DNA from 3 places in the Paenibacillus sp. PDC88 genome. Region 3 is predicted to be linked to each of the others. Evidence: riboswitches for the same ligand, from Rfam matches in the RefSeq annotation. Region 3 holds a riboswitch; each other region holds the start of a gene.
What was found. Region 3 has a riboswitch for thiamine pyrophosphate ahead of thiM (hydroxyethylthiazole kinase). Riboswitches for the same ligand answer to the same signal wherever they lie in the genome.
Positions count from the first base shown of each region.

Region 1 (6,767 bases), on a different contig from region 3:
TTGGCCGCAGCGCCCTGGATGCGGTTGAGCTGATGAACGTCGGCGCCAATTACCTTCGTGAGCATGTGCCGGACGGCAGCCGGATTCATTATCAGATTACAAACGGCGGTCAGGCTCCGAATATCGTGCCGGATGCGGCAAGCGTATACTACTTTTTACGCGGAAAAGACCGTGCAGCCGTCGATCATCTGCTCGAGAGACTCATCAAAATCGCTCAAGGTGCAGCATTGATGACAGAAACGAGTGTACGCTCGAATATCAAAGCAGGCTGCTACGATACACTGCCAAATGCCACGTTGAATGATCTTATGCATGCTCAAACCGAAATTGCAGAAGCTATCCGTTTCACTCCGGAAGAAGAGGCCTTCGCCGAACAGCTGCTGAAAAGCGTTCATCCAGACGTCCTTGCAGCCAATGCAGAAGCTGCCCTGCTCTCTGAACAATCTATTCTCCCAACGGAGTTTATTAACAATAAACATGTCTTCGGTATGACGATGGGCGGCTCCTCTGATGTGGGTGATGTGTCCTGGATCACACCGATGGGTCAGATCATGACGACCTGCGCTCCGCTCGGTGTCCAAGTTCACACTTGGCAGGCCACGGCCGCCTTCGGCTCCTCCATTGGAATGAAGGGGATGCATTATGCCGCGAAGCTGATGGCTCTATCCGCCTATGATCTGCTTCTGAATACGAATGGTGTCATTGAGCAGGCCAAAGCTGAATTTAAGGAAAGAGCAAATGGGGTCACTTTCAGAGCCGGAATTCCCGCTGAAGTGAAGCCTCCGGTGCCGGCTCATATCAAAATGACGGTACCGGCAGGCTGACTATAATGCGTATACTAGATATGCGACCAAGTCGGCGCGCGAATCATGTTCATTCTCTAGCCGATTTTGTTCCCATTAGAAAAACTCCAGCTTCCTCGCTTTCAGGCAAGGGGGAAGCTGGAGTTTTTATGTTGGTTCTACTCGTATTTTCATAAGAAAACCAGGCTGTTATGTGTTTAAATCATTAAGACCTGGGGCATGCTCATTTGGCATGTCTGGCAGCATGGGTACCGGATGACCGATTGGAGGAGGTGTTACCTCAAGCTCACCACCATTGCGGCTTGGAGATTTACCACTGAAAATTTCTCCGATCCGGGTATCGTCCAGCCTAAAGTTAAACTGTGCGTTATGAAAGCCCATGTCCACATATTTTCTGCACTCCGGATACTTGTTGATATCATAATTAGGTACCGGGAACAGTTTGCCCCACTCTACACCAAGCGTCTCAAGCGCTTTGGCGAACGCATTCTGATGGGCATTATCCCGCACGATGAGAAAAGCCAAGGTTTCTCTGAACGTCTTATTGGAGCTCATTTCATAAATACGGGATTTTTGCAGAACTCCTGTTGATTCAAGAACCAGATTATCCATAAGGTCAGCTACAAGATTACCATGGTTATATACGTAGTTGCCCATCCATGGATTCCCGGCCGCATCTACGGGCAGAGACCCTTGTGCACCAACAATGTAATGATGCGGATTTGCATGGCGAACAGCCTCATCCAATGGAGCGCCATCTACTCCTGCATTACCCGGCGTCTCTTCGCCTGATCCATTCAGCAGCTGATTAATGGTCGTTTGCACCAGCTCCACATGGCTGATCTCCTCCAGAAATACACCTCGCATCAAATCCCGATACTGGGTCTTATTCCCACGGAAATTACTGCTCTGAAAAAAATACTGCATCATCGTACGCATTTCGCCGAACCGTCCACCCAAAGCTTCTTGCAGTACCTTAGCTGCAGCGGGATCAGGCTTGTCAGGCACGATAATGTTGATAAGATCTTCTTTGTAGAAATACACAGGGAACACCTACTTTATTGGCGAATTTGAAATACATCCTATTTTGTTTCAAGAGCTCCTGTTTTATGCAAAAAGAGGAAGTCACGATATCTTTCTAGAGCACCTGAAAGGAGTGTACAGATGAATATCGGTTCTGCCAGACAAGCAGCAGTAAATTGGGTAACGAGCCACGGAAGTCAATGTCCCGGTTATCTCGGCGCTTATTTCAGCGGCTCTACTGTTCCTCTACCTGACAACGCTATGCTGCCTCCTGCTTCGGATGTTGATATTGTCCTTGTTACTCAAGAAGTACCTTCTATTAAACTCGGGAAATTCCGATATCAAAATGTCTTGCTGGAAGTAACCTATCTGCCGTGGGATCTGTTCGATTCAGTAGAGAAGGTGCTTACAAACTACCATTTGGCCGGAAGCTTTCGCACGAACACGATCATCGCCGATCCTTATTCACGTCTGTATCCGATATACCAGCAGGTATCTCAGCACTATGCTCAAAAGTCATGGGTCGAGAAGCGATGTAAAAACGCCCTTCATAAAATAGAGGCAGGGCTCCAATCCATAGATATGACGCTGCCTCTCTATGATCGAATCACAGCACTTCTCTTCCCGGCTGCCATTACAACACATGTCCTGCTCACCGCTGCACTGCAAAATCCGACGGTCCGTTTACGGTATCTCCGCGTGCGAGAGGTACTCGCCCAGTATAATCAGCTCCCGGTATACACTGAACTACTGCAGCTGCTCGGCTGTGATCAGATGACCGCGGAACAAGTTCGTCAGCATCTTGAACAGCTTGAAATAACCTTTGATACAGCTGCGGATGTATCGTCTACCCCTTTCTTTTTCAGCTCCGATATTACAGTAAGCGCACGACCCATTGTGATCGAGGGAAGCCGCGAGCTTATTGAATCCGGAAATCACCTTGAGGCTGTGTTTTGGATAGCAGCCACTTTTGCCCGATGTCACAAAATTTTGGATGCTGACGCTTCACCGGAGACTAAGCAGTCACTTGCACCTGCCTTCCAGGCGCTGATCAATGATCTAGGCATCGGTACACCTGAGGATTATCTGAATAGGGCAGGGCAAATTCTAAACTACTTGCCTGCACTTTCCAAGACAGCTGATGATATTATCAACGCCCACCCTCAAATATGGAGTTGATTCACAGCATTAATAATTCATCGCACAAAAAAAGTGGAGGCCCATAGACGGGCCCCCTTTATGTGCAATCCTGTACAAGCTCCGTCACAGATCTACGGTCTTGTTCAAATCCATCTCATTCTTGCCTGTCATTTTGTTGAACAGATTCTTGACCAGCTTCGTTTTACTGCCTGTTTCCCAATACTCGGCGGTATCTGCCTGAATCTTGATGAGCACCAGCGAAGGGTCGTCATAAGAAACATCAAGCAGCATCTCATAGGCTTTGTTCCAGAACTCCTTCACTTTCGCCGGATCCTGAATCAGCTCCGCTTCACCCCGAATGGAAACATAGGATTTACCGACATAGGCTACATTGACCAGCGGATTTTGCATCAATTCCCGATACTTATTTGTGTCCTTTTTCGTCAGGAACCAGAGATCTCCGTCAAATTCAACCTCCTGTGTCTTCATCGGACGCGAGACCAATCCTTCTGGAGTTACGGTGGTCAGCATCGCTGTATCTATATCCTTGATCAAACCTCTTACCGTCTCAATTGCTTCTTGATTCACTACTGGAGTATTCATAAATGTGATTCCCTCCTTGGCTTCTGGCTCTCACATTTATATTAACCAACTGGAGAATCTGCAATCTACGAAACGGGATCTCACATTATTTTCCTCAATCATAGGGAGATCATTCATTCATCTATTCTGACCCCGATATTCTTCTGCCTTCTCCTGCATACCTGCATGGATCGCTTCCTTCTCACTAACTCCCTTAACGGATGCCATATTTCGAATATCCTGAGTGATGCGCATGCTGCAGAATTTCGGACCGCACATCGAACAAAAATGCGCCGTCTTCGCCCCTTCTGCAGGAAGAGTCTCATCATGATAGGATAAGGCACGCTCCGGATCAAGGGACAGATTGAACTGATCCTTCCAGCGGAACTCAAATCTCGCTTTGGAGAGGGCATCATCTCTTCTGTGCGCTCTAGGATGACCCTTGGCCAGATCGGCAGCATGGGCAGCGATCTTATAGGCAATGACCCCTTCCCTTACATCATTCTTATCCGGCAGTCCCAAATGCTCCTTCGGCGTAACGTAGCACAGCATAGAGGTGCCAAACCAGCCGATCATCGCTGCCCCGATCGCAGATGTAATGTGATCATATCCCGGAGCAATATCTGTTGTAAGTGGACCCAGCGTGTAAAATGGAGCTTCCTGACAAATCTCCATCTGCAGATCGACGTTCTCTTTGATCTTATGCATGGGTACATGTCCGGGACCTTCAATCATCACCTGCACATCATGCTTCCAGGCGATCTTCGTCAGCTCCCCGAGCGTCGCCAGCTCTGCCATCTGGGCTTCATCGTTCGCATCATAGATGCTGCCGGGTCTTAGTCCATCTCCAAGTGAAAAAGCAACATCATATCGGCTCATAATCTCACAAATCTCTTCAAAATGAGTGTACAAAAAGTTCTCCTGATGATGTGCCAGACACCAAGCTGCCATGATGGAACCGCCCCGTGACACAATTCCAGTCATCCGCTCTGCTGTCATTGGAATATATCTTAGAAGAACGCCTGCATGAATCGTAAAATAATCAACACCCTGCTCCGCCTGCTCGATCAGCGTATCTCGGTATATTTCCCAGGAGAGCTTCTCTGCCTCCCCGTTCACCTTCTCCAACGCTTGATAGAGTGGAACTGTCCCAATGGGTACAGGAGAATTGCGGATAATCCATTCTCTAGTCGTATGAATATGGCGGCCCGTCGAGAGGTCCATGACTGTATCCGCTCCCCAGTGCACAGCCCAGCTCATCTTCTCTACCTCCTCCTCAATCGAAGAGGAAACAGCAGAGTTTCCGATATTCGCATTGATCTTAACATGGAATCGGCTTCCGATCAGCATCGGCTCACTTTCCGGATGATTAATATTTGCAGGCAGGATTGCCCTTCCTCTTGCAATCTCACTCCTTACAAGCTCCGGATCAAGCCCCTCGCGGATCGCTGCAAACTCCATTTCAGGCGTCACGATCCCTTTTCTGGCATAATGCATCTGAGTTACACATCGCCCTGACTTGGCTCTGAGCGGCTGTCTTCTGACGCCCGGGAACACCTCTACCTCCTGCTGGGCACTTCTGTCCGATCGAATCCCATTATCCTCTGGCCGTATTTCTCTTCCTTCATAAAACTCAACATCTTCACGCTCAAGGATCCAATTCTGACGCAAGAGTGGAAGGCCTTGACGAATATCAACTTCAGTATTCATGTCACCCATGGGTCCACTCGTATCGTAAACCCGAAATGGCTCATTCTGCTCTACTCCTTGGGGTGTGCTGGTGGGATGGAGCTCAATTTCACGTTCGGGTACGGCAATGTCCGGCCTTGATCCTTGGATATATACCCTCTTGCTGGCGGGGAATGGCTGTAGCCTTCCAGATTCGATCTTTAATTGTTCTCCTCTTATAGCCGATGTCTCTGTGTTCAATCCTTTGTTCGAATGATTCATATGTGCTTCCTCCTTTGTCGAGTTGGGTAGCCCTCTCCTGAGCTGCGTTTGAAAGACAGAAGCTTCACAAACGATAGCCAGTTATATAGAAGCTGCGGCAACAAAAAAAGAGCCCATTCCCACAGGGGAATCAGCTCTAATCCAAATAAGATCTTGGTGTACAGGCTAATAGATCTGCATAGACCACTAACAGAGCCATCACCGCATACAACGGATCCTATCCACATTATATCGCCAATTACTTCCCTACGCTGGTATGATCCAGATCAGGTCCAAAGAGTCCGGCACCTTGCAGTGCCATCTCAGCCCGGCATTTCGGGCTCCCCTAGTAAATTGTTATTGTTGTTTAAAAGAAATGGATTGACCTCATCCTTCGTCTGCATCAAGGTCCATACAAGATTATCTCATTCAGAGCATATTTTCAACCTTTATTTTCCATCCAATCCGAGAGAATTACCTCAGCATGAAACCCATTTGTGCCGCCGTCTCCATAACAATAGGCGCATATTCCCGAAGTGTCTCTTCCGACAGCCTGCTGACGGGTCCGGATAATGACAGTGCCGCTGCCACCTTACCCTTGCGATCAAAGATCGGCGCTGATACCGCTGCTGCTCCAGGCTCTCTCTCTTCATAGCTCGTTGCATATCCCAATTCTCGGATCTCTTGCAGCTGACTCATATAAATATCTTGATCAACGGACAAGGGGATATCAAAATTGCGTATCAGCTGCTCCTGCTCTTCTCTTGCTGCAAACGCAACCAACACTTTGCTTGATGCACCAACGGACAAGGGCAGCCTTACACCAACAGGTGCTACCCTTCGGATCGCTTGATTGCTCTGTACGGCCTGAACGCGTATCCGCTCATTGCCGTCCTTCAAATACAAGCTAACGGTCTCTCCCAAGCGATCACGAAGGCGCTCCATCGCAGGCAGCAGTAGAATCGCCGGGTCATCACTCTGGGACATATGTGCCGCAAGCTCCCATATGCGAATACCAAGCCTATACTTCTCCGTTGAAGGATTGCGCACAACAAACCCCCTGTCCTCCAGTGTTGTCATTAAACGATGAACGGTACTTTTATGTAAACCGATCTTACCCGAAATTTCTGTAAGACCCAGATCTGATTGCTCTGTAAAGCATAACAAAATATCCAATGCCCTCTCGACCGCTCGAACCGTTAATTTGCGATCTTGCTCTTCCATGGCATAATCCCCTCTCTGTTTCATCACGTGAAACCTGGTTACATAAATTATATGAGAATCGATGAC
Region 1 covers NZ_FNNT01000005.1:34,702-41,468, forward strand. Annotated here, with positions in the region: gene BLW49_RS16080 (amidohydrolase) at 1-824, shown strand, start outside; gene BLW49_RS16085 (manganese catalase family protein) at 993-1,847, opposite strand; gene BLW49_RS16090 (hypothetical protein) at 1,968-3,005, shown strand; gene BLW49_RS16095 (pyridoxamine 5'-phosphate oxidase family protein) at 3,090-3,569, opposite strand; gene thiC (phosphomethylpyrimidine synthase ThiC) at 3,687-5,498, opposite strand; TPP riboswitch at 5,725-5,835, opposite strand; gene BLW49_RS16105 (IclR family transcriptional regulator) at 5,952-6,701, opposite strand.
Region 1: linked by a shared signal. The riboswitch ahead of thiC (phosphomethylpyrimidine synthase ThiC) and the one ahead of thiM (hydroxyethylthiazole kinase) in region 3 are both predicted to bind thiamine pyrophosphate.

Region 2 (6,767 bases), on a different contig from region 3:
ACGCTTCCCATACCTGCAATTCCTGACCCTTGCCCGTATACTCAATCCGTTTAGGCGTGATATCCAGGATGACGTAATTGGGATCATCAGGTCCTGTGAACCATTTTTCCATATTGTTATTCCACAGCTGCTTACGGAGTTCACCATTACGGCTCACTTCTGCTGTACCTTCGATCTCCAGCAGATCCTTCGTTCCACCTGATTCGTAGCCGAGCAGCAGGCTGACATTCGGATTATCCTCCAGTTCCTCTACTTTGTGGGTACAACGGTTGGTCGCCATATAAATGCTCAGACCGTCATTATAGACAGCCATATATCTCGCTTTCGGCTTACCGCCCTCCACCGTTGCAAGCGAGCAATACGGATTGTCCTCAATAGCTTGTATAATATGTTGTTCCAGATCTGTTTTATTCATCGCACTTCAGGTCTCCTTTCAAAAATACACTCTATTATTAGTGTACCCTGCTCCTGAAAGTTGAACCCATGGATTATATAAGTAAAATCTATTGAACAGGAAGGAGTCTCTCTCGATTTCCCATGTAAGGACGGAGCGCCTTCGGTATATAAATGCTGCCATCCTCCTGCTGGTGATTCTCGAGAAGTGGAATCAGGATTCTTGGCGAGGCCACGGCCGTGTTGTTCAATGTATGGCAATACCTCAGATGACCTTCGTTATCCCGATAGCGGATATTAGAGCGGCGTGCCTGAAAATCATGCAGGTTCGACGACGAATGCGTCTCCCCATAGCTGACCCGGCTAGGCATCCAGGTTTCAATATCGTACTGTTTATATGTCTTTTGCGACATATCGCCTGTGCACACTGCCACGACCTGGTATGGAAGCTCCAGCGCCTGAAGCAGCTCTTCTGCGTAGCCCGTTATTTCCTGGAGCACCTGCTCCGACACCTCCGGATCAGCCTCTGTTAGTACGACCATCTCTACTTTGGCAAACTGGTGCACCCGATAGAGCCCGCGCACATCACGTCCTGCAGAGCCTACTTCGCTCCGGAAGCTTGTCGATACGGCCGCAAGCCGAACGGGTGCTGCCACATCAATGACCTCCCCTGCATAATACGAGATGAGCGGAACCTCTGAAGTACCGATCAGAAATTTGTCCTCTCCTGCAAGCTCATAAGTCTGGTCTCGACCAGTTGGAAAAAATCCTGTGTTCTCCAGCGCCTCTTCCCGGACCATGATCGGCACCTCCATCGGCACGAAGCCGTGCTTCATCACGATATCCAGCGCAAGCTGCTGAACGGCGCGATGCAGCAGGACTCCGTCTCCCTTTAAATAGTAGCTGCGCGAGCCGCCAACCTTGACGCCACGTGGAGCATCAATGAGCTCATGGAGCTCTCCAAGTTCCATATGGTCCTTGATCGGGAACAGAGGATCACTGACCTCTCCGACCTGTCTTACAATGACATTATCCTTATCGCTCTGTCCTCTAGGCGTGTCAGGAGATACCATATTCGGGACGAGCAGCCGCAGCGCATTATAACGTTCCGTCACTTCGGCTAGCCTTGCTTCTGCTTTTTCAATCTGCCCATTCAACTGCCGCACTTCTTCACGGGCCGCTGCTGCCTCCTCCCGATTCCCCTCTCTCATCAGCTGTCCTATTCTCTCCGAATCCATATTTCGCTGTTGCCGGAGCTTCTCCACTTCCGTAATCAGCTCTCGACGTACATCATCACACGTCAGCAGCTCGTCTATAGATACGTCTATCTTCTTCCAATCCGCTGCTTCCTGAACCTGTACAGCATGGTCCCTTATCCATTTCATATCCAGCATTGTCGTCACCCCTAAGTTAATTTGGTCAAGCTAAAAAAAGCATAGAGCGCCCTCATCCGTTGGGACGAGGAGCGCTCTATGCTCGCGGTGCCACCCAATTTATTGAAGCAGACCTCATGCGGTCAGCATTAGGTTCCACTTCAATCACTTTGGTTCCGCGATAACGGGCGGTGCCGATTAACTTAGGGGAAGGCTAGCGCCTTCCCTTGGCGAGAATACCTCCGAGTTGGATGCTCTTCACAGGCATTTTTTCACGTTTTCAATTAAAGGTATTATAATTTAGACATTTCCATATGACAATGATTTTATTCTTGATTATGCTGTACTTTCCAGCCAAGGAGGGCTATAATTAGCTTCTGAAATGTCCTAAACTTCATATTCAACCTCAAGGGGTGCTGGGTTAGCCGGCTGAGATAGTATCCGTGAAAGCGTGTTAGATACGTACCCTTTAAACCTGATCTGGGTAATGCCAGCGTAGGAATGGAGAGAATTCGAGTGTGCTGTTCTATTTTACTGACAGCCCTTAGCCCTTACGTCTGCATGCGTCCCTTATCCGGGACGCTTTTTTTATTATGGTCGCAAGAATGCCATTGCACTCTATCCGATCTCCCTTATCAGTATGGCTGTCAAGGAAGCCTCAATTGAAATTATAGGAGTTATTATGGAAATTTCGTCAAGAATAGGGGTAATTGAAAAGGAGAGAGAAACGTGTACAAAAAGTTAGGAATGTTGTTGCTGGCGGTACTCATGATGATCATCACTGCCTGCGGCAATAGCGGCACATCGAATGAGGAATCTGGTGCAGGCGCGGAGGAGCCGGCAGCGAGCGATAGCCTCCGCGACATCAAGGTCGTCCTGGACTGGACGCCAAATACGAATCATACCGGCTTATATGCTGCAGTAAGTCAAGGCTTCTACGAGGAAGAAGGTCTGAATGTCGAGATTATTCAGCCCGGCCAGGCCGGTGCAGATACGATGGTCGCTTCCGGAGAGGTGCCTTTTGGCGTAAGCTATCAGGAAGGGGTCACCCAAGCACGGACACAAGGCGTGCCGATCGTATCCATTGCTGCTGTCATTCAGCATAATACTTCCGGCTTTGCAGCTCCTGCTGACCGTAATATTGAATCTCCGAAGGACTTCGAGGGTAAAACCTATGGAGGATGGGGCAACCCAATTGACTCAGCGGTTCTTGATACAATTATGGGTCTCGAAGGTGCGGATGTAAGCAAAGTGAACAATATAAACATGGGGGATGCAGATTTCTTCACCGCAACGAAGCGAGACATCGATTTTGCCTGGATCTTCTACGCCTGGACGGGTATTGAAGCCGAGCTTCGCGGGGAACCGATCGATATGTTCTACGTTAAAGACTATTCCGAGAAGCTGGATTACTATACACCTGTACTTATTACGAATGAGGCAACCATTGACGAGGATCCGGAGCTGGTCAAAGCCTTCATGCGCGCAACGACCAAAGGCTATGAATATACAATTGATCATCCGGAGGAAGCCGCGGCGATACTTAGCGAGGCCGTGCCTGACCTCGATAAAGAGCTTGTGCTTGAGAGTCAGAAATGGCTCAGTCCGAAATATCAGGATGATGCCGCTCGCTGGGGCGAGCAAAAAGCAGAGGTATGGCAGAACTATTCCGACTGGATGGTTGAGCACGAGCTGCTGGACCAGCCACTGGATGTCGAGAAAGCTTTTACGAATGAATTTCTGCCACAACAATAATTACTGAAGAAAGCGTTGGTGACCCATATGGCTCAAACATTGCTAAGTATTCAAGTCATTCCGAAGACACCGAATGGAGAAGATTCGATCCCTTATGTAGACCGTGCCATTGAAGTGATACAGCAATCCGGGGTGAAATATCAGGTCCATCCCCTTGAAACGACGCTGGAGGGCGAGCTTCCTGAGCTGCTCCAAATTGTGCAGAGAGTTCATGAGGTACTCGTTGAGGCTGGCAGCCCGAGCATTATTTCACAAATCAAGATTGCCCATTACCCAAGCGGAATCAGCATGGAAGGACTAACGGAGAAGTATCCATCATGAAGCGTGTTGTAAGAAGTGTGCTGCCGCCTGTCGCGGCGGTCATTCTCTTTTTGGCGGTATGGCAAATAGCCGTGCCGCTTTTTCACATTGAGAAGTGGATTCTGCCAAGTCCTGTTGATATTACCCGTGAAGCAGCTGCACAGGCTGCAAGTCTTACTGAACATACTTGGGCGACTGTACAGCTCACCCTGCTCGGCTTCGGCATTGGTGCTGCCATTGGTCTTCTGACAGCCATGGTGCTGCATCTGGTTCCATTTATGAAAACGGCCCTTTATCCATTGCTCATTCTTAGCCAGAATATACCTACGATTGCACTCGCACCGCTTCTGATGATCTGGTTCGGATTCGGTCTGCTGCCCAAGATCATCGTTATTACACTGGTCTGCTTCTTTCCGATCGCAGTATCTGCTATGGACGGACTGATGCAAACGGACCGCGCGATGCTGAGCTACATGAGAATGGCCGGGGCCAGCAAGGGGCAAATCTTCCGCAAGCTGGAAGTGCCTCACGCGCTCCCGTCCATCTTCTCAGGTCTCAAGATCGCAGCCACCTACAGCGTCATGGGTGCAGTCATTGCCGAATGGATCGGGACAGACAAGGGCATCGGCTATTATATGATGCTGCAAAAATCGGCCTATCGGACAGATCGGGTATTCGTCGCCATGGCTATCATCGTTCTCTTGAGCCTGCTCCTCTTCGCCATCATCGCTATGCTGGAGAGAGCGCTCGTCCGCTATAAGACAGATGATCATAGAAAATCGGGTTCATAAGACGGTTTGAGTCGATGAATCTTGATCCAATTACGAAAGGAGGATATCCTAATGCATCCTTTATTAGAAGTGTCAGACATCCGCTTATCATTTCGTCAGAGAAAGCAGCAACTTCATGTCCTTGATCACATATCACTTACGGTCGGCCAGGGTGAATTCGTCTCGATTATCGGACCCTCGGGCAGTGGAAAGAGCTCTTTATTTCAAATCATTGGCGGACTTCTACAGCCCGATGCAGGAACAATACGCCTGGATGGAGAAGTGGTAACAGGAACTCGTGGCAATATCAGCTATATGCCACAGCAGCCAGCCCTGCTCCCATGGCGGACCATCGCGGATAACATCAAGCTCGGCAGCGAGGTTGCCCCTGCTAAATTCCGCAGCAGACAAGGAGCAGATGACGACATTACCACGCAGCAATGGATTACTAAGGCTGGTCTGAGCGGCTTTGAAGATATGTATCCGCACAAGCTGTCAGGTGGAATGCAGCAGCGGGCTGCCTTTTTACGCGCGCTTTTAAGTCCACAGGAGCTTATGCTGCTCGATGAGCCGTTCAGTGCGCTGGATGCACTGACGAGAAGCGAGATGCAGGAGTGGCTGCTCGGAATATGGGAGCAATCGAAGCGTTCAGTGCTATTCATTACGCATAATATTGAAGAAGCGCTTCTGCTCTCAGATCGGATCTATGTATTTTCAAATCGCCCGGCAAACGTACTCCATGAGGTGAAGGTTCCATTCGTCCGTCCAAGACAGGAAGCGTTGACAGAGGACCCCCAATTCCTCCGCTTGAAGCGTGAAATATCTGAATGGATGCGGGAGGAAAGACGTAAACAGCCGGTGACTGCCGGCTCTTATCCGAACACGAAGTAAATCAAGCTAGGAGGTGATAAAGTAATGCAGCAGTCTGAAGAGGATTTAGCGCCTGTCATTGACTCGCATATTCACCTGGACCAGTATGAAGACGAGAAGCAGCCCTTGCGTCTGTCGTTCGCACAGCATCAAGTGGAGGCTGTAATTGCTGTATCCACCCATCTTGTCTCCTGCCAGAGAACGGAGAAATTAGCGGCCTCCTCTCCTTCAGTGATCTATCCTGCGTATGGATATCATCCTGAGCAGCCCGTCCCTTCTGAGTCGGAGCTAACAGCATTATTTGAGTGGATGGAAGAGCATCTGAACCACATGATCGCCGTAGGTGAAGTCGGCCTGCCCTACTACACGAGATTGGAAGCCGAAGCCGATGGTAAGTCTCTGGAGATGCAGCCTTACATCGATATGCTGGACAAGTTCATCGGGTTCGCCAAGAAGCACGATAAGCCGATCATTCTGCATGCAGTCTATGAGGATGCAGACATTGCCGTCGAGCTCTTGGAGTCTCATCGCTATGCCAAAGCGCATTTCCACTGGTTCAAGGGTGCAGAGCACACAGTCATGCGCATGGCGAAGAACGGATATTTCATCTCTTTTACACCAGACATCGTATATGAAAAAGAAATTCAGGATCTTGCCAGCATCTATCCTCACGAACAGATTATGGCAGAGACTGACGGCCCATGGCCTTTTGAAGGCCCTTTTGCTGCGCATAAAACACATCCCCGCATGGTCAAGGACGTAATCCGCGCTTGGTGTGATGTTACAGGAATGAAGCTGCAGGCAGCATTTGATTTATTTTATAACAATACCAAACGCTTCTATGGCATTTGAGACCCAAGTAGAAACAAGTCATGCATCTTACATATCAGCCTGCCCCTGAGGATTCAGGGGTTTTTTCAGCTTCATGCTGAAATGATCTTCTACATCTCTTTGTCCATTTCGTTCTCGTAATTCCCCTTTTCATGCAGCCATTATTTGAACTATTGTCGTAAACGCAGGAAAGAATTAAAATTTGAGAGCATGCAGCATATTGGCACAAGAAACAGCTGAAGGAATGGACCGTAACACATGCTCCGCTCACTTCCGTCTGATCTTATTCCATTTTGTCGCCTTCAAAAATGTAAGCACTTTCAAAAAATGAAAGGAAACGTGGATTATATGCTGGGCTCCCGTTACTTTAATACACTTCGCAGCCAAATATTTATAGGTTCTTTGATCGTTATGCTGCTCGTTCTCGGCTCCATCGCACTTATCGTATACAACCAAATATCTGTACTCCTCCGCA
Region 2 covers NZ_FNNT01000005.1:325,872-332,638, forward strand. Annotated here, with positions in the region: gene BLW49_RS17335 (pyridoxamine 5'-phosphate oxidase family protein) at 1-415, opposite strand, end outside; gene serS (serine--tRNA ligase) at 504-1,787, opposite strand; TPP riboswitch at 2,166-2,285, shown strand; gene BLW49_RS17345 (ABC transporter substrate-binding protein) at 2,514-3,521, shown strand; gene BLW49_RS17350 (thiamine-binding protein) at 3,549-3,842, shown strand; gene BLW49_RS17355 (ABC transporter permease) at 3,839-4,612, shown strand; gene BLW49_RS17360 (ABC transporter ATP-binding protein) at 4,664-5,482, shown strand; gene BLW49_RS17365 (TatD family hydrolase) at 5,507-6,313, shown strand; gene BLW49_RS17370 (sensor histidine kinase) at 6,620-6,767, shown strand, end outside.
Region 2: linked by a shared signal. The riboswitch ahead of BLW49_RS17345 (ABC transporter substrate-binding protein) and the one ahead of thiM (hydroxyethylthiazole kinase) in region 3 are both predicted to bind thiamine pyrophosphate.

Region 3 (6,767 bases):
ACCTGAGCCTGTTTTCTCGTCTTGAGCAGTTCTTTGCTGGCATGATCGGTAATCCGGCCTAAGTAAATACAGCGTTCCACCTCTTCACGGAGGGAATCCAGGGTGTACATAGAGCCTGCATAGGCACTTATATTCGGGGCAATCTCTCTCTTAGACTGCATGTACTTCATAAGCTGGGTGCAGCTTCGCAGAAATTGCAGGAGATGCATGAAATCCTGTTCCGTAAATAGATAGCCTGTGCCCAGCAGATTCATAATATTTTCGATTCCTGACAATGAAGGAAGTGGGACGCTTGCTCCGTGCCGGATCAATCCCAGTGCTTCCTCTGTTTCAGCCAGTGCCTGACGAATCTGGGTTAGACGGGTCATGGGAGTCAGTGAATCGATCTGCCGTTCTCCAAGGTAGGATACCGCGTAAGATCGCAGTTGTTCTTTGACAGTACTGTATTCGAGTCTTTGCATGCTTTGATGATTCATGGGTTATTGCTCCTTTTTTTTTGTATTAATGAATGACGTTGAAGCGGATAAAACAAAAAAAGACGCAAGAAGCGAACAGTAGGGTTCGTTCTTACGTCTGTATGCATGAGTTAGCTTATGGATCGGCAAAGGATGCTGCCAAGCCATAAATATCAACCTGTGAATGGTGCCCCGCCATCCATAATTTGTTGACTACAGAGCATAGATCTCTGTAAATCGATGGTTTTACGGGTACAAAAAAACCGCGCTGCAAAAACAGCGCGGATGAGTTCACAAGTCAATTGTACATCACTCATGTTCATAGAGAGTTTAGTTATCCGCTGTTCTTAACTGATTTCATGAGGCATCTATAGCGTACACATGTAAATGCGCATTAAAAAATAAACATCGCAATTTCAGGCGATGAAGCAATAGATCAAGCCTCTGTATGAAATTTGATTAGTTAAGAACGATCACCGACATCAAAAATCTCTCCTTTTTGGATGAGTTACTTTGTATCATATGCTACAGGGCAGCGAAAGTCAACAAATTGAATGTTGGGAAGATGTACTATACAATGAAGAGGCACGAGCAATTTTAATAATTATATAGATACGGGAGCCTGCGGAAGCAAGCTGAGAGTACAACTAATCTGTTGTTGACCGGTTGAACCTGCCATGGATAATGCCAGCGTAGGGAGCGAACATGACGATGACGCATGCTTTCGCATGCGTTTTTTTAGTTTTGCGACACCCCTCTCAGTTCCAAGATCGGCTCCTGTGTACCTTCCAAAAAGAAAGGACTCGATCCCAATGTCTAATGTTGAACTTGAACTATCATCTCTTATCACTCGTATCCACGAAGAACAACCCTTGATCCATAACATAACGAATACGGTCGTTACGAATTTTACGGCGAACGGCTTGCTAGCTCTTGGCGCTTCCCCGGTCATGGCCTATGCGGAGGAGGAAGTGGCTGATATGGTTCAGCATGCCCGTGCACTGGTGCTCAATATCGGGACACTTACCACAGACCTAGTCCATACGATGATTGCAGCAGGCAAGGCGGCAAATGTATACGGTGTACCTGTTCTCTTGGATCCGGTCGGAGCGGGAGCTACACCTTATCGGACAGATGCGGCACTTCGGCTTCTTCGGGAAGTAGAGATCGCGCTCATTAGAGGCAATGCAGGAGAAATCAGCCATTTAATCGGGGAAGGGATGACCGTAAAAGGTGTAGACGCGGGTCAATCTGAGGTCATAGATCGAGCACAAATGGCGGTGCGTGCAGCCCGAACACTCGGAACAACCGTCGTCGTATCTGGTCCAGAAGACGTCATTACGAATGGAGATACAGGATTTATTATTAAATCCGGCCATCCTTTACTTACACGTGTCACAGGGACAGGCTGTCTCTTAACCTCGGTCATCGGTGCCTTTCTTGCCGTTCATGACTCGGTATTGGAAGCAGGGGCCGCAGGTCTTGGGTTTTATGGAGCGGCGGCAAGCCTCGCGGGGCAGAAGACCGAGCAGAAGGGGGCCGGCAGCTTCCAGATTGCATTCTTGGATGAGCTGTCCAAGCTTGAGCCGTCTGTATTTGAGAAGTATGTTGAACTTACCGACATGAACGAGCTGTTTATTCAGGAGGAGGCATAGTCGATGAATATACCTAAGGCGCTTACCATTGCAGGCTCAGACAGCGGAGGCGGTGCTGGAATTCAAGCCGATATCAAAACCTTTCAGGAGCTGGATGTCTACGGTATGTCGGCACTCACCTCAGTTACTGCCCAAAATACCCTTGGCGTACAAGGTGTGCATTCTTTGCCGGTTCCCTTTGTAGCTCAGCAGATCGAGTCCGTCTTTGCGGATCTGAGACCAGATGCCGTGAAGACAGGGATGTTATTCAGCAGTGAAATTATTGCAGAGGTTGCAAGGAAGGCTGCGCGCTATCAGATAGATAAGCTGGTTATTGATCCAGTAATGATTGCAAAAGGCGGTGCGTCCTTGCTTCAGTCGGAAGCAGTGACGGCGCTAGTTCAGCAGCTTCTTCCGCTTGCACTTGTCGTTACACCGAACATTCCCGAGGCGGAGGTGATGACAGGCTGCCCTATTCATTCGCTGGCAGACCGCAAGGAGGCGGCTAAACGAATACATGATTATGGTCCTGCCTACGTCATTGTAAAAGGTGGCCATGATGCAGGCAGCGATACGGTTACGGACCTGGTATACGATGGGACAGGATTTACGGAGCTTGCAGGGCCAAGAGTAGACACGGTTCATTCCCATGGAACAGGCTGTACCTTCTCCGCGGCGCTTACCGCAGAATTGGCAAAAGGAAAGGACGTCCTGTCAGCGGCGAGGACGGCCAGAGATTTTGTCCAAGCTGCACTTACCGATGCACTGGGCATCGGAGGAGGACAGGGTCCGACGAATCACTGGGCTTATCGCAGGCAAAAAGGAGTGAGCGTATGAGCCGGATTTCGAGTGTCCGTATGAAGGAACTGCTTCGGGTCTATTTTGTAATGGGTAGTAGAAATTGTGTTCAAGCACCGGAGGATACACTGGAGGCTGCACTCACCGGCGGGGTGACATTATTCCAGTTCAGAGAGAAAGGTCCCGGCTGCCTTGAAGGCGCTGAGCGGATCGAACTCGCCCGGCGTTTGCAGAAGCTGTGCAGAGAGCATAAAGTACCTTTTATTGTGAACGATGATGTTGACTTGGCACTGGAAGTGGATGCGGACGGTGTCCATGTCGGTCAGGAGGATGAGGAAGCGGGCTTGGTGAGACAAAGAATTGGAGATCGAATCCTCGGCATATCGGCTCATACTATTCAAGAAGCGGCGAGAGCTTATGCGCAAGGGGCCGATTATATCGGAGTAGGCCCCATTTATCCAACAAAATCAAAGGATGATGCACAGGCCGTGCAAGGTCCAGAGATCATTAAGGTTATGCGGAACGCGAATGTTACACTTCCCATCGTTGGCATTGGAGGAATTACAGTAGACAATGCCAAAGAAGTGTTTGCTGCAGGAGCAGATGGGATAGCCGTCATTTCCGCGATCAGCTATGCAGAGGATATTGCAGGCCGTGTGAGACAGCTTCAACATAACTTTAAAGCTTAACAATGTGAAAAAAAGAGAAGGATAGCTGACATGAAACAGTCATCCTTCTCTTTTTTATTTATAAAGCATGAAAACGAAGGTTGTATTACATTCATACTTTACATAACAAATTCAAACCTCTTTTATTGCTAATCCCTCCTTAATAACGAACAATATTAAGTTTTTTCTTCTGATTTTTCGTATATAGACCCTTGAACCTAACATTAAAATAACATGGTTAAGTGCTTGAGGCACAAAACAAAGTTGCCATTTTATATAAAAAACCAAAACGACGTAAATTTTGTTTACATCATCTCCTCCTCCCATTACATTTGATTCTAACAACAATACATAACTGAGGGGTGGATATGAATGACCGCACGTTATCAAGGAATGGCTTACAACGAGTTGTTCCTCCCCAGACTGTCCGGGCCGGAGATCGGTGAACTCGCCAAGACGGGAGCTATGCTGATCCTGCCAATCGGTGCAATGGAACAGCACGGGCCGCATCTTCCTGTTTATACCGACACGCTGATTGGAGAAGGGTTGTTAACGGAGGCATTCAAGCATCTGACTCCAGAGGATAATATATGGCTATTGCCGCATCTCCCTTATGGAAAAAGTAATGAGCATGCGGGGTGGAGCGGCACGGTGACATTATCAGCGACGACTCTGCTAGCTGTGCTGATGGATATTGCAGAGAGCCTTGCCAGATCCGGCTTTGACAGGCTCGTATTATTTAATACACACGGCGGAAATGCGGATCTGCTTAACCTGGCTGCCAGAGATATTAGAGAGAAGACAGGGATGATGGTATTCAGGCTTGATGGAGGCGGGCTCGATAACGATAAGGAGCTCCTCACACCTGAAGAACGCATGTACGGAATTCACGCAGGTGATTCGGAAACATCGATGATCATGCATCTCCATAACGATTGGGTGCATCGCGATTTGCTTCCCAATGAATACCCGCCTGTTACTCCAGAAATGAAGCTTCAATTCAGCAACAAACGGTTTGCATGGGTAATGAAGGATTTATCGGAATCCGGTGTTTGTGGAAATGCACAGCTGGCTACAGCGGAGAAGGGCCGCACACTATTGTCATCAGCAGGCAGGAATGCAGCGGAGCTGTTTAGACTGATGCTTGAGTTCCAGTTCGACAAGAAAGTAAAAATGGAATCCGTTTAAAGGGAGAGATGAAACGATGAGCAGCTTGATTACAGCACAGGGAAATAAGGCAAATCTTAACCCAGGAATGACACCGCTAGTGGAGATGGAAGGCATCAGCAAGATCTATCAGACCGGCACTATCGCGCTGCAGGACGTCAATCTCAGCATACCGGAAGGAGAGTTTGTCAGCTTTGTAGGTCCATCCGGCTGCGGTAAATCTACGATATTCCGTATGATCGCTGGACTTGGAGACCCGACAGCCGGCAGAATGCGGCTGATGGGTATGGAGCCTGCCGAAGCGAGAAAACAGAGTGACATTTCCTTCGTATTTCAGGATGCAACACTGCTTCCATGGTGCAAAGTGATTGACAACGTAACGCTGCCGATGGAGCTGCGAAAGATCCCGAAGAAGGAAAGAGTGGAGAAGGCAATGCATGTGCTTGAGATGGTTGGTCTGCAGGATTATGCGAACGCCCTTCCGCGCCAGCTCTCAGGCGGGATGAAGATGCGGGTATCGATCGCGAGAGCACTGGCATCCGATCCGAAGCTGCTTCTCATGGATGAGCCTTTTGGAGCGCTCGATGAAATGACCAGACAGACGCTTCAGGATGAGCTGCTCGGCATATGGCAGAAGGATAAGAAAATGACGGTCTTATTCGTTACACATAACGTTTTTGAAGCGGTATACCTCTCGACTTCCATCGTTGTCATGACAGCAAGACCTGGTAAAATCGCGAGTACGATCCCGGTACCTGTACCGTTCCCGAGAGATGAAACGTTCCGCACCGCGCCGGAGTTCAGCAAGCTGGTCGGTCAAGTGTCAGAGGTGCTGCATCACTAGCATAAGTGAAAAAAATCCGTGTTCAAGGAGGATGAAGATGATGGCTGTTGAGATCGAGAAGGTGTGTATTGACGGGCTTGGAATAGATAAGGTGCTGCTTGATCTTGATTCGAGGGAGAAGCTCTCGAAAGATTACTACTGGTATTCTCCTGTCCTTGAAAAACGGCTGAAGGATAAGATTGCGGACAGCATTGTTCGACCCGAGTCGGATGCTGAGGTCGAGACATTGCTCAAGATTGCGTATCACCATAAAGTTCCTGTTACGGTTAGAGGGGCAGGCACTGGAAACTACGGTCAGGCGATCCCGCTCGAAGGCGGCATTGTACTCGATCTAAGCAAGCTGGATCAAATCCTTGAATGGGGAGAGAATTCAGTTCGCGTGCAATGTGGAGTCAGACTTGGAGCTCTGGAACGGGCAGCCCGGGAACGAGAGCTTGAACTGCGAATTTATCCGAGCACGTTCATGAAGGCGACCGTCGGAGGTTATGTATGCGGTGGTTCAGGAGGGATTGGTTCCATCACCTGGGGGGACCTGTGGGACGGCAATGTATCGGAGGTCGTCGTCTATACCATGGAAGAGGAGCCGAGAAGACTGGTCGTGTCCGGCGAAGATCTTCCGGCCTATATTCATAACTATGGCACAACCGGAATTCTGACCGAGCTTGTGATTCCACTTGCACCCAAGACCGAATGGGAGCAGTCTATCGTATTCTTTGATGATTTTATGCAGGCTATGGAATTCTCCCATGACCTGTCTCATGATGATTCCATTCGCAAGAGACTAATCTCTCCCCACGAATGGCCCATACCTTCCTATTTTAGACCATTGAAAAAGGTGGTCCTCCCCGAGAAAGCGGCGGTTCTGCTAGAGACAGAGGAGGGAAGCCAGCCTGCCCTTGCACGTCTTGCGGAGCTGCATGGCGGAACAGTTGGCCATTACATTCCGGCTGAGAAGTACCGATCAGGCATTGGCTTGTCTGACTTTGGCTGGAATCACACCACATTATGGGCGCTTAAATGCGAGAACAATATTACCTATTTGCAGGCCGGATTCTCCTTAGCACATTTCAGAGAACAAGTGAAGCTTGTTAAAGAAACATTTGGAGATGAAGTGCTGCTTCATTTTGAATGGATGAGAAGCCGTGGCACAGTCACTCCGTCTTCACTGCCCGTCGTGCGTTATACGACCGAGGAGCGCTTG
Region 3 covers NZ_FNNT01000004.1:89,661-96,427, forward strand. Annotated here, with positions in the region: gene BLW49_RS13740 (endonuclease MutS2) at 1-476, opposite strand, end outside; TPP riboswitch at 1,060-1,170, shown strand; gene thiM (hydroxyethylthiazole kinase) at 1,268-2,110, shown strand; gene thiD (bifunctional hydroxymethylpyrimidine kinase/phosphomethylpyrimidine kinase) at 2,114-2,926, shown strand; gene thiE (thiamine phosphate synthase) at 2,923-3,576, shown strand; gene BLW49_RS13760 (creatininase family protein) at 3,928-4,743, shown strand; gene BLW49_RS13765 (ABC transporter ATP-binding protein) at 4,760-5,566, shown strand; gene BLW49_RS13770 (FAD-binding oxidoreductase) at 5,604-6,767, shown strand, end outside.